DNA from 4 places in the Paramixta manurensis genome. Region 4 is predicted to be linked to each of the others. Evidence: predicted binding sites of a transcription regulator. Region 4 holds the regulator's gene; each other region holds the start of a gene.
What was found. The regulator CRP, encoded in region 4, controls carbon source genes, mostly activating them, when cyclic AMP is high. The targets are predictions, from matches to a motif close to ATGTGANNNNNNTCACAT.
Positions count from the first base shown of each region.

Region 1: ompW (outer membrane protein OmpW) is a predicted target of CRP. The motif match lies at 2,090-2,107, and genes of this name have one in related genera.
Region 2: focA (formate transporter FocA) is a predicted target of CRP. The motif match lies at 1,509-1,526, and genes of this name have one in related genera.
Region 3: PMPD1_RS05750 (PTS sugar transporter subunit IIB) is a predicted target of CRP. The motif match lies at 1,620-1,637, and genes of this name have one in related genera.

Region 1 covers NZ_CP054212.1:2,475,569-2,478,726, forward strand. The annotation lists gene trpA (tryptophan synthase subunit alpha) at 1-795, shown strand, start outside; gene PMPD1_RS11950 (BON domain-containing protein) at 929-1,243, shown strand; gene ompW (outer membrane protein OmpW) at 1,323-1,955, opposite strand; gene PMPD1_RS11960 (YkgJ family cysteine cluster protein) at 2,223-2,642, shown strand; gene PMPD1_RS11965 (YciC family protein) at 2,668-3,158, shown strand, end outside.
Region 2 covers NZ_CP054212.1:1,721,883-1,725,040, forward strand. The annotation lists gene pflB (formate C-acetyltransferase) at 1-497, opposite strand, end outside; gene focA (formate transporter FocA) at 587-1,450, opposite strand; gene ycaO (30S ribosomal protein S12 methylthiotransferase accessory factor YcaO) at 1,859-3,158, opposite strand, start outside.
Region 3 covers NZ_CP054212.1:1,181,770-1,184,927, reverse strand. The annotation lists gene PMPD1_RS05755 (PTS sugar transporter subunit IIC) at 1-1,007, opposite strand, end outside; gene PMPD1_RS05750 (PTS sugar transporter subunit IIB) at 1,188-1,496, opposite strand; gene PMPD1_RS05745 (hypothetical protein) at 1,902-2,180, shown strand; gene PMPD1_RS05740 (hypothetical protein) at 2,350-2,520, shown strand; gene PMPD1_RS05735 (hypothetical protein) at 2,654-2,887, shown strand; gene PMPD1_RS05730 (PTS transporter subunit EIIC) at 2,940-3,158, opposite strand, start outside.
Region 4 covers NZ_CP054212.1:372,297-375,454, reverse strand. The annotation lists gene PMPD1_RS01710 (phosphoribulokinase) at 1-18, shown strand, start outside; gene PMPD1_RS01705 (OsmC family protein) at 67-471, opposite strand; gene crp (cAMP-activated global transcriptional regulator CRP) at 770-1,402, shown strand; gene PMPD1_RS01695 (YccS/YhfK family putative transporter) at 1,465-3,158, shown strand, end outside.

The DNA.
Region 1 (3,158 bases), 2.1 Mb from region 4:
TATCAGCAACTGTTTACTCGCCTTGAAGCGAAGAAAGAAGGCGCGTTTGTTCCCTTTGTCACGCTGGGCGATCCCTCTCCCGAACTGTCGCTAAAAATTATCGATACGCTGGTCGCCGCAGGCGCTGATGCATTGGAGCTGGGTATTCCGTTCTCCGATCCGCTGGCCGATGGCCCGACCATTCAGGGCGCTAACCTGCGCGCCTTCGCTGCGGGTACCACCACCGCGCAGTGTTTCGAAATGTTGGCCACCATTCGCCAGAAATATCCGGATCTCCCTATTGGGTTGCTGATGTACGCCAACCTGGTGTTTCACAAAGGGATTGATGCGTTCTATGCACGCTGTGCCGAGGCTGGTGTCGATTCAGTACTGGTTGCCGATGCGCCAATCGAAGAGTCAATGCCGTTCCGCCAAGCGGCCATGCGCCACAATATTGCGCCTATTTTCATCTGCCCGCCAAATGCTGATGATAATCTGCTGCGTGAAATTGCATCGCACGGGCGCGGCTATATCTACCTGCTTTCGCGCGCGGGTGTAACCGGTACAGAACAACGCGCCAATCTGCCGCTGAAGCATTTGGTTGACAAACTCAAGGAGTACCATGCTGCGCCGACGCTGCAAGGGTTTGGTATTTCTGAACCTTCGCAGGTAAAAGAGGCGATTGGCGCTGGCGCCGCCGGTGCGATTTCCGGCTCAGCGATCGTAAAAATTATCGAGCAACACCATCATCAACCTGAAATCATGCTGGATAAACTGGCCGGTTTTGTTAGCAGCCTGAAAGCCGCTACGCGTTAATGTTGGATAACGCCTTACTTGCTAAGGCGTTATTTCTCTCCGCTATTTGTACATTTTCCAGCTTTATTCCAGAATTAGAAAGGTTCCGCCGCCGTTGGCGGAATTTTCCATATCGTGACAGGGAGATTAAACAATGAAGTTTTTGAAAGTCCTGACGGGCGTTGTCGCGGCGGCAGTGGTTGCCATGACCCTGAGCGCCTGTGCGCCCACCTCGACCAAAGAAGGCACTGGCGGTTATATTGATGATACGGTGGTGACTACCAAAGTGAAAAGTGAGCTGCTGCGCGATGATTCATTAAAATCAACCGAGATTAATGTTGAAACCTTTAAAGGGCGCGTACAGTTGAGCGGGTTTGTCTCCTCACCGCAGATGGCGAATCGGGCGGTGGAAGTCACACGTGGCGTGGCAGGAGTGAAATCCGTCGTCAATAATATGCAAATAAGATAACGCGTGCGTTAATGATTGAAAGGCCATCTCACCGCGAGATGGCCTTTATTTTTTATTTCATTCAACCTGCGTAAAACGCTTAAAAACGGTAACCCACACCGAAGAAGAATACCCACGGATCAATACGCGTATTAATATTCTGCTGCTGACCGGCTGCCTTAAATTTCACTTCGGTATCAATATCCATGTACCACAACGACATATTCAGCAGCCAGTTAGAATCAATCTCATAATCTAACCCAACCTGCCCCGCCATCCCCCAGGAATCTTTCACGCTCAGGTCGCTCAACCCGGCATCACGCCCGGTTTGATTAAAGTCGGCATCATAAAAGGTGGTGTAGTTAATACCGGCGCCAACATACGGGCGAAACTTACTGTTGGCATCAAAAAAGTAATACTGCGCCATTAACGTCGGCGGTAACTGGCGCACCGTTGCCAGTGTGCCGGTCGCCGCCAGGCCCACCTTGTGACGAAACGGCGTGGCCGCCAGCAGCTCAATGCCGATATTATCCGTCGCCATCCAGGTAAATGTCAGCCCCAGTTGCGTATCATTATTGACATCAAATGAGCCCATACCTAACACATTGTCTGATCCCTCCGTCGGGCGCACGGTTGCCGTACCGGCACGCATAAAGAAATCACCTGCCTGATGTGCGCTCGCCAGCGCGGGTACCACCGTGAGTAACACCAGAGATAAAGCTGCCAGTTTCATATTCTCTCCTTTTGAAAAATGCACCGTTGTTTCATACCCATTTTTGGGTAGAGAAAATTCAGTGACACATCTTTACCTCTAATTTCATCGAAAATCATTCAAATCAATTCTTTCAAACTCCTTAAAAAACAATGAATTGATTTAGATCAAAAATAGGAGGTTCCTGCGTCAGCAGATACCGATTGAAGAAATGCGATGGAAGCATTATTTTGCTTCTCTCTCTTAATGTGATTTTGGTTCGATGCCTCAGGAGGGGCGGGCGATCAAATGAGCGAAAACCTCAATCCTTGCATTACCTGTGGCGCTTGTTGCGCTCACTTTCGTGTCTCTTTCTATTGGGCTGAAGCAAACGACGCCGGTGGCTGCGTGCCTGCCGACCTGACGGAACAATTAAATCTCTTTATGCGCAATATGCGGGGGACCAACAGTAAAACGCCGCGCTGCGTGGCGCTGGAAGGTGAGATTGGTCAGTGCGTGTCTTGCACTATTTATGAAGATCGCCCAACGCCGTGTCGTGCGTTCGCGCAGTCGGGCGAGGATAATGTTGCGAACCCGGCCTGCGATCGCGCCCGTGCGCGCTATGGTCTTCCGCCGCTTTTTACGCCTCAACTTCATGCAATTACGGAAAGTTATGTAAGTGCAGGTGCCAGCACTGCCTCAGACCATGTACAATCGCCGGGTCTGTAAACCGGTTTTCACCAAAGGAGTGTACATGTCTATCACGGCGAGTTCGTTATACCGTGACACGGGAAATTTTTTACGCCATCAGTTGGTCACCATTGCGCTGATGGCGCTTCTCACCTCGTTTATTACCGTCATGATTGGGCATGCCCTCACGCCCAATGCCGATCAACTGTCAATTTTATCCGATGGGGATAACGGTAGCGCACGCTCGCTGTTTGAGATGGTGCAAAATATGACGCCTGAGCAGCAGCACGTGCTGTTGCGTGCGTCCGCCGCCGGAACCTTTGCCTCGCTGGTAGGAAATACGTTATTGCTTGGCGGCATGTTGTTTCTGATCCCGTTAGTCTCAGCCGGGCAGCGTACCAGCGCTCTGCGCGCTATCGGCGCATCCGCCCCGCTGCTACCGCGTCTGTTATTGTTGACGTTTCTGATTACCCTGGTCGTGCAGATCGGCTTTATGGTGTTGGTCATTCCAGGCGTCCTGCTGGGCGTGGTTCTGTCTCTGTCGCCGATTATTTT
Region 2 (3,158 bases), 1.3 Mb from region 4:
AGAACGCCTGATTTACGGCAGCGGAGAATATCAGGGGTATAAACATCAAATACACCCTGGTTATGCGTTTTGCGGTACTCGGTGAAGATATTCTTCAGGTTGGCATCCAGTTCGCGACCATAAACCTTACAAGAACCTTCGACCATTTTGATGCCGCCAAATGGAATAATGGCGCGTTTTAGTGGTGCTTCAGTCTGTAGGCCAACAATTTTTTCCAGCGTTTTATTGATGTAACCTGCGTCATGGGAAGTGATGGTTGAGGCCAGGTCGGTGTCGAAATCTACCGGAGCGTGGGTGCGGTTTTCGATTTTAATGCCTTCCAGCACGCTATCCCACAGCGAGCTGGTTGCCTGGGTCGCGCCCGCCAGAAAGGTTTCATCGCCTTCATATGGTGTGTAGTTTTTCTGGATAAAATCACGAACGTTTACCGCATTCTGCCATTCGCCTTCAGCGAAATTTGCCCAGCCTGCAGCCAATTTTTCGTTTAGCTCGGTCATATCATACCTACCTTATACTATGGAGTTCTTTTACGTCCGGTTGCAGCCGGAAGGGCGGAAACCGGTTCAAATAGCGTGCTTACGCGACGTTAGTGTTTAACTTCATCACTACCGCGCAGGTAAATAACCCAATACGTTAATCCTACCAATAACCCACCGCCGATAATGTTGCCAATCGTCACCGGAATCAGGTTAGCGGTAATAAAATTGCTGACCGTCAAAGCGGGAAATTGTGCGGCGCTGGCACCGGTAAGATGCCAAAATTCAGGAGAAGCGAAATCACGTACTACGATGCCCATCGGGATCATGAACATATTGGCGATGCTGTGCTCAAAACCGCTGGCGACGAACATGCCGACCGGTAATACCATCGCTAACATTTTGTCCGTCAGGCTGCGGCCTGAGTAACTCATCCAAACGGCTAAACACACCATCAAGTTTGCCAGTGTGCCGAGGCAAACGGCTTCAAGGAATGTATGGTGCATTTTGTGGTCGGCGGTTTGCAGCACATTCATGCCCCACGCGCCATTATCAACCATATACTCGCCGGAGAACCAAATTAGCGCGACAAAAAATAACGCGCCAATTAGGTTCCCTACGTAGACGTTAAGCCAGTTTTTGGCTAGTTGGCCCCATGTAATGCGCCCGCTGGCTTTTGCTACCACGGTTAACACGGTCGACGTAAATAAATCCGCGCCGCAAACCACCACCAGCATTAAACCAAGGGAGAAACAAATACCGCCGATCAATTTTGCTAACCCGTAAGGAACGGTGCCCGTACCGGTCGTGGCGGTAATATAGAAAACAAACGCGATGGAAATAAAAACGCCAGCCGTAATAGCTAAAAAGAACGTTGTGAGAGGATGTTTTGTTGCTTTGTAGACACCAGCATCTTCTGCCACTTTGGCCATTGCTGCCGGTAATAAAAGATCAAAAAGGTTGTCAGTTTTCACACTAACGCTCTCCGGAATCAGTAGACGAAGTGATACTAACAAAGGAGTATAGGGTAAAATTTGATGTGGATCATATAGCGTAGGGTAATTGGGGCGTTTAGCCTTGTTATTTATAAGGTTTTTAACCCTAATCTATTGAAATAAAACATAAAAAAATAGTTTAAAATATATTATAAAATTTGAAAAAGGCACTATTTACTTATTGGGAAAAGTAATGAAAAAGAGGGTTATTTTTAATAAATGTAACCTCTAACGATTTTACGCGATTAAAGTTAACTTTTTATTTACTTTTGCAGAATGTCGGGCCGTTATTTAGGAAATGCTATGCGCTTCTAATAATCTGTAAACATTATCCGGGCCTGATAATGTCGTGGCGACAGTGACGTCGCCACGATACTACGATTGCATTTATTTCCAATAACGGCGTTTCGCCACCTGCAATTTCTCATAGGCGGCAAGTAAGGCCTGATGAGCCGGGAAGGCGACCAAATTCTCATCTACTGGCGGCAAACCATAGAACGGTGCTTCGCCGCTAATGGCAGCGGAAGCGGCTTCGACGGCTTCGCTGCCATACATGCGAACAAAGGCATGATGGTACTGTAGCGGGTCGCGATCTTCTTCCTGGCTTAGCAGCAGTAATGTTTGCAGGCACCGGTAAAAATTGGCGCGTTCAGCACTGAACACCGAGCTGTTAAACTCCATTGTCCACTCGGTCCAAATCAGGGCTTGTTCCGTGTCACCGCCTGCTAATGCCAGCAACGCTTTTAGCTCACCAATACGTAGCGTGTACCAGCCGTTATCTTTACCGGTTGCCAGACCTAGTAACTCGCGTACACGGGTAAAATCATCATGTCCCTCGTCATCTAAACGCTGAATAAGCGCAAGATAGTCATCCGCTGGCCAATCACTGGCGGGCAATGCCAACAACGTTTTCCGCAGGGAAGCGCCCATATTGTTATTGGCCAGCAGTAGATCTTCCGCCGGATAAATATCCGACATGCCTGGCACCACAATTCGGCAGGCGTAAACGTCCAAATGCTGGTAATCAGCGATATACACCTCTTGGTTTTCGCTGTTAAAAATGTTCATTAATGTCGCGAACTCTTCTTCGGTACTGCCATCGAAACGCCAGTCAACAAAAGGATAATCCGCGTCATCTTTAAACATATCCCATGAAATCAAACCGCTGGAGTCGATAAAGTGAGTTTCCAGGTTTGCGTGTTCGGCAACTTCTTCATCATCAAACGTGGGCGGCGTGAATACATCGAGATCTTTCAGGCTGCGGCCCTGTAGGAGTTCGGTTACCGTCCGTTCCAATGCCACGCCAAAATCCGGGTGTGCGCCGAAGGAGGCGAAGCAGGTACCGTTGCTTGGGTTAAACAGTACTACGCATATCACCGGATACTTGCCGCCGAGCGAGGCGTCATAGGCGAAAATAGGGAAGCCTTCGGTTTCGAGGCGGGCAATGGCCTCCACAACGCCAGGATAGCGCGCCAGTACGGCCTGCGGGATTTCCGGTAAACTGATGGACTCGGCAATAATGCGGTTTTTAATATAGCGTTCAAATACTTCGGAAAGCCCCTGTACGCGCGCTTCGTTTGCGGTATTACCGGCGGACATCCCGTTGGAGACATACAGATTGCCGATAATATTCATTGGGATATAAACCGTCTGCCCGTCGGATTGGCGCGTAAACGGCAGGGCGCAA
Region 3 (3,158 bases), 810 kb from region 4:
GAACCGAAAATCACCGGTTCATTGATATTGAACATGCCGGGAATAATGCTCAACTTACCAATAGTACGTAGATGTGCCGAGCGGCTTCGCAGATAGAGTAACACTAACCCCATGGTCGAACCCGAACCGCCAATAACAATGAAAAACTGCCAGAAGGGTTCAATAAAGACATGCGTCACCGGTTGACCGGCGGTAAGATCCTGTTGGTTAATGCCAAGGTTAGTCAGCCAAAACGCTTGTAGAATCCCGCCAACAATCACCGCGCCATGAATACCGGCAAACCACAATAGATGACACAGCAGTACCGCAATCAGGATCGCCGGTAAGGAATCAGAGGCGGAAATAATCGGCGCGAAAATCGACATAATCGCTTGCGGCAACAGCATATGAAACTGATGTTGTATCCACAAACTGAGCGGAAACAGGGTCAGGAAGATGGCAATAATCGGGATCAGCAAATCAAACGATTGACGAATTTTCGGTGGAACCTGTTCAGGCAGCTTAAAACCGATATTATGCTTTTGCAGAAAATGCATCAGCTCGGTAGAGAACAAGGCAACCATAATCGCGGTAAAGATACCCTCACCGCCTAACGACATGACCGGTAATCCTTTATTGGTCTGCGGCGCGGCGACCACCAGAAAAGCCATTAACGACAGGCTCGCCGCCATAAATCCGTTCATCTTATAACCTTGCGCCAGGTTATAGGCGATAGCGCTGGCAATATACAGCGCCATAATCCCCATCGTCATGTTATAGGGCATCATGATTTGTTCGGCGTAGCGGTCGGCCATGCCTAGCCACCATTGCGCAAAGGCCCACTGGCTGTTCGCGGCAAAGGGCGGATGGGCGAATAGCAACATAAATGAACCGACGATCAGGAAAGGCATTGAGGCAATAAAGCCATCTCGGATTGCAATAACATGGCGCTGGCTTGAGAGGCGCCCCGCGACCGGACTAATACGATTTTCTATGACACCAAACAGCGTTTCACTGAAGCTGCTCATGACAGTCTCCTTGCCGTTCAAAGGCGGTTTTTCTGCTGCATCTGAGGTTTAAAAACCGGCGTTCCACACCCGACAACGAGCAGAGATCGGCGCCGAAAAGAAAACGGAACAGTAATGTTAGAATTTTGAGTAACCACGGCCCGGAGAATATATTTATCGCCAGACCGTCTGGTGGTGAGCTTATGCCTGAATTAACTTCAGGGTATCATTCAGAATTTTGGCACCGTTCAGCATGCCGTAATCCATACTATTAATAACGGAAATAGGCTTATTCAGGCTATCGGCTATGGGTTTGAAATCGGCCAGTTTGTATTTGATTTGTGGACCTAATAAACAACAATCATATTTATCAATTTCTTGTTGAAACTCCTCAATACCAATCGCTTTAATTTCTAACTCAATCCCTTGATCTTTTGCCGCTTTTTCCATCCTTTGCACCACCATACTGGTGGACATGCCAGCGGCACAACACAACAGGATTTTATTCATTTCCCCTCGCTCCGGTTGACGTTTAATTAAGTGATACCGTGCGTGACTCATTTCTGCAACCGGTTTCAGAAAGCAATTTTGGTTGTGTGATTAATATCAAAAAAGTATTTTCATTACGATGGTGTGTGAGGTCGGTCACTTAATTCTAAGTGGGCGGGAATCAAATAAGGGCCAGGTAAAAAGATATAATATAATTCTCGTTTTCTCGCTTCAGCTCACATTTTCCCGTGATGAATGCTGTCAGGGTGCCGCGCTTACCGACCAGCAGGATAAAAATAGTGGTTTTCGGTGGCCCTAAATCAGATTAATCCGTCTATTGTTTATTTTTACCGCGTTCGATAATTGCGCTAAGCATCGTTGAGTTTCTCATCAACGTGATCCCCACTCAGTTAAAAGGACGTAAAGATGAAAAGCCTGCCGTTTATCTGGCGGTTTATGCCCTGTCTGCTACTGGCGGCGACAGCCGGTTTCGCGTCAATGAGCCAGGCGGAAACCGTGACGATTTCGCTGTCACAAGAGCAGGATGGTGGTGATATGGGGCGCGCGTGTATCTATGTTTATCAGGGCAAGGCGGAGTTCCGCGTGGTTAAACCGCAGGAGAAGTGCCAGCCTGAAATCACCATTGATAAAAGCACGCCTGACAATAAACAAACAATCAATTCAGCAGCCTCTACCGCTTTGTAATTCCCTGTTTCATGCCAGAAAAAAAGCGCGATGTCAGACATCGCGCTTTTTTATGCTGTTTAGCTCGCAAGGATAACCGTTTTGTCTCCCCTTTTAGCTACACTGGAAGTATTGAAAGGAATAAACACCGAACGTCCGTAAACAGAGACCGTGGTGAAAGGAGTTGAATATGTTGATTGGCTTCGTGCTGTTAGTCAGCGCGTGTGGGCATGATGATTGTGATGCGTTACCGGTGTCTGAACGCATTTATCCCACACGGGCCGCTTGTGAACAAATGGCTGATCGTATCCATCAGCGGCGCCCGAATGCGGTACTGATTTGCGGTGAAGTTCACCGCTAATCGCAAACCACCGGCGGTCGGGCTTGCCCGGCTGGCCTGGCGCACTTTCGATACCCGCGTCAGGTTGAATTTTTACGCCAACCAGGTCAAAATATAAGCTGTTTTTTTGTTCTCATTGTCCGTTGTGAATCCCATGAAAACGCAAAAACCCCGCCGCCCAACTGGTCGGTGGATCTATTACATTTTGTACGAAGGCATTCTGTGGCCCTGCCCGGTTCGTTGGGAGTGGGAGCAGGATTACGGCGGCTGGCTGCCTTTTTATTACTCGCCAACGTTTGAGTTTCTGGTTGGCGACCCGTCGAAAGCGCATCGTGTGGCGAAATCGCCCCTGCGCGCTCCGCAAGTCCGTGAGTACGCACTAGCCTAAGCAGAGGCGATATGACATTAGCCCTATCGCCTCTAGTGATCAACATGCAGAATTAGGTCTTGCCGTTCTTAATGAAGTTGATGATGTCATCATACTGTTTACCTTCAATAAAGTTGGTAATCGGCATGAAAATCATGTCCTTATCCGAATGAAGCTTCTTCGCCCGATCGACGAGTTGAACGTGCGTTATCACTAAATCCGCGTCGCCGGGGATCTCTTCAATTTTGGTATTGGCGACCTGCACATCGATCATCGCTTTGCGTAGTTTGTT
Region 4 (3,158 bases):
GGCAAAAAAATCGAGTAATGCCAGAAGGATGCCGGGCCCCGGCATCCCATTATCGTTGGCGCAGGATCACAACGCCACAACCTCATAGCTATGGGTAATCTCAACGCCTTTCCCTAGCATGATAGCCACCGAACAATATTTTTCCGCCGATAAATCTACCGCCCGCGCGACCGCTTTATCGCTCAATGCCTTACCGCTAACGATAAAATGCAGATTGATATGGGTAAAAATACGCGGCGCTTCTTCCCGACGCTCCGAGCTGAGCTTGACTTCACAATCCGCCACCTCATTACGTCCCTTTTGCAGTATCGAAACCACATCAATCGCGCTACAGCCGCCCGCCGCCATCAGCACCATTTCCATTGGGCTTGGCGCTTTATCGCCTGAGTTCCCATCCATCAGTACCTGATGACCCGATGAGGATTCTCCCAAAAAGGTCAGCCCTTCAACCCACTTAACTCGCGCCTGCATCGCACTTCCTCCTAACCTTTCTCTGACATGTCAGACTACGCTTACCCGAATAAAACGGCAAACATCAACGATTCCCGTCATGCTGAAGCGAGACAACAGAAGACAGTAGCCTAAAGCTGTGCTACAAACAAAGCTGTAATATTTCGCCATTAAAAGCGAAAACGGGACAATTTGATGAGCTTAGCTCGAAACAGAGGCCCGGAAAATTTCCTGCCAGGAAAATGTTTGAATATTTCCACGCCTAACAGGGAACTTTGCCCTGTGTTTAGGGCACGATTACAACAGAGGATAACAGCGAATGGTTCTCGGCAAACCGCAAACAGACCCTACACTCGAATGGTTCCTGTCACATTGCCATATTCACAAATATCCATCCAAAAGCACGCTAATTCATCAAGGTGAAAAGGCCGAAACGCTCTACTACATCGTCAAAGGTGCCGTAGCCGTGCTGATCAAGGATGAAGAAGGCAAAGAGATGATCCTCTCCTACCTCAATCAGGGTGATTTCATTGGCGAGCTTGGCTTGTTCGAAGAGGGTCAGGAACGTAGTGCGTGGGTCCGTGCAAAAACGGCCTGTGAAGTGGCTGAAATTTCCTATAAGAAATTCCGTCAGTTGATTCAGGTTAACCCAGACATCCTCATGCGCCTCTCTTCGCAAATGGCGCGTCGCCTCCAGGTCACATCGGAAAAAGTGGGTAACCTCGCTTTCCTCGACGTGACGGGACGTATCGCACAAACTTTACTCAATCTGGCAAAACAGCCCGACGCGATGACACATCCGGACGGCATGCAAATTAAAATTACGCGTCAAGAGATTGGCCAGATCGTTGGCTGCTCACGCGAAACCGTCGGGCGTATCCTGAAAATGCTGGAAGACCAAAATCTGATCTCCGCGCACGGCAAAACCATCGTCGTCTACGGCACGCGCTAAGCTCTCTAAACCCACGGCGTGATACCTGGTATCGCGCCGTTTTTTTATACTGTGATAAGCGGATGTGGCGGCGAATAATTTATCACCCTGAAGTCAATTATGCGTTGCGGCAAACGTTGGTGCTCTGTTTGCCGGTCGCGATTGGCTGGCTATTTGGTAACTTACAACAGGGTCTGTTGTTCTCGCTGGTGCCTGCCTGTTGCAATATTGCCGGTCTGGATACGCCGCATAAGCGCTTTTTTAAGCGCCTGATTGTCGGCGGCACCTTATTTGCCACCAGCAGTTTCCTAATCCAGTGGTTGACGCAACACGCAATTCCCTTACCGGCTATCTTGCTTGCCATGCCGCTATTACTGGGCGTGACCGGAGAAATCAGCCCGCTCCATGCGCGTCTACTGCCGGCCTCACTGATTGCCGCCATCTTTACCCTCAGCCTGATCGGCCGCATGCCGATCTGGGCACCACCGCTTCTCTATATTGGCGGAACTATTTGGTACGGCTTCTTTAACTGGTTCTGGTTTTCGCTGTGGAAAGAGCAACCAATGCGTGAAACGTTGAGCCTGCTCTATCGTGAACTCGCCGACTATTGCGATGCGAAATACACCTTACTTACCCGTTTAACCGATCCGGAGAAAGCGCTGCCGCCGCTGTTGGCGCGCCAGCAGAAAGCGGTCGACCTGATTAACATGTGCTATCAGCAAATGCATATGTTGGCCGCCAACCGAAACAATAGCCATAAACGCCTGACGCGCGCGTTTCAGGTCGCGCTCGATCTACAAGAACATATTTCGGTGAGCTTGCATCAACCGGAAGAAGTACAAAAGCTGGTAGAGCAGAGCCATGCTGAGGCGGTGATCCGCTGGAACGCCAACCTGATCTCTGCCCGGTTACGCGAGCTGGCCGATGACATTCTCTACCACCGGCTGCCCGATCGTTTCACGATGGAGAAACCTTTGCAGGCGCTGGAGAAAATTTCCCGCCAGCATCCGGATAACCCCGTCGGTAACTTCTGCTATTACCATTTCAGCCGCATTGCTCGCGTGTTGCGGACACAGCGCCCGCTCTATCCACGCGATCTGATGGCGGACCGGCAGCGCCGTTTGCCGCTGCTACCGGCGTTACGTAGCTATCTGTCGATCAAGTCCGCCGCACTGCGCACGGCGGCACGTTTTGCGGTCATGCTGGGGATTGGTAGTACGTTGGCGTTGTCGTTTAACATTCCCAAACCTTACTGGATTCTGATGACGATTATGTTTGTCAGCCAGAATGGCTATAGCGCAACGCGTGTTCGTATCCAACACCGGGCGCTAGGCACCTTTGCCGGGCTGGTTATCGCCGCCGCCACGCTGCGGTTTGAGGTACCGGAAACCATTACGTTAAGCATAATGTTGGCGATCACGCTGATCAGTTATCTGTTCACGCGCAAATTCTATGGCTGGTCCATGGTCGGTTTTACCGTAACGGCGGTGTATTCATTACAACTGTTGTCGCTAAATGGCGCGCAATTCCTGCTGCCGCGCTTGATGGATACGCTAATGGGCTGCCTGATTGCCTTTGCCGGTATGATTTGGCTCTGGCCGCAGTGGCAGAGTGGCTTATTACGTCAGAATGCGCACGACGCGCTCGGCGCTTATCAGGACGCGCTGCGTCAATTATTAGGCGATGAGCAAGCGCCGGAGAAACTGGCCTGGCAGCGCGTGCGGGCCAACCAGGCGCATAACGCGTTGTTTAATTCACTCAATCAGGCCATGCAGGA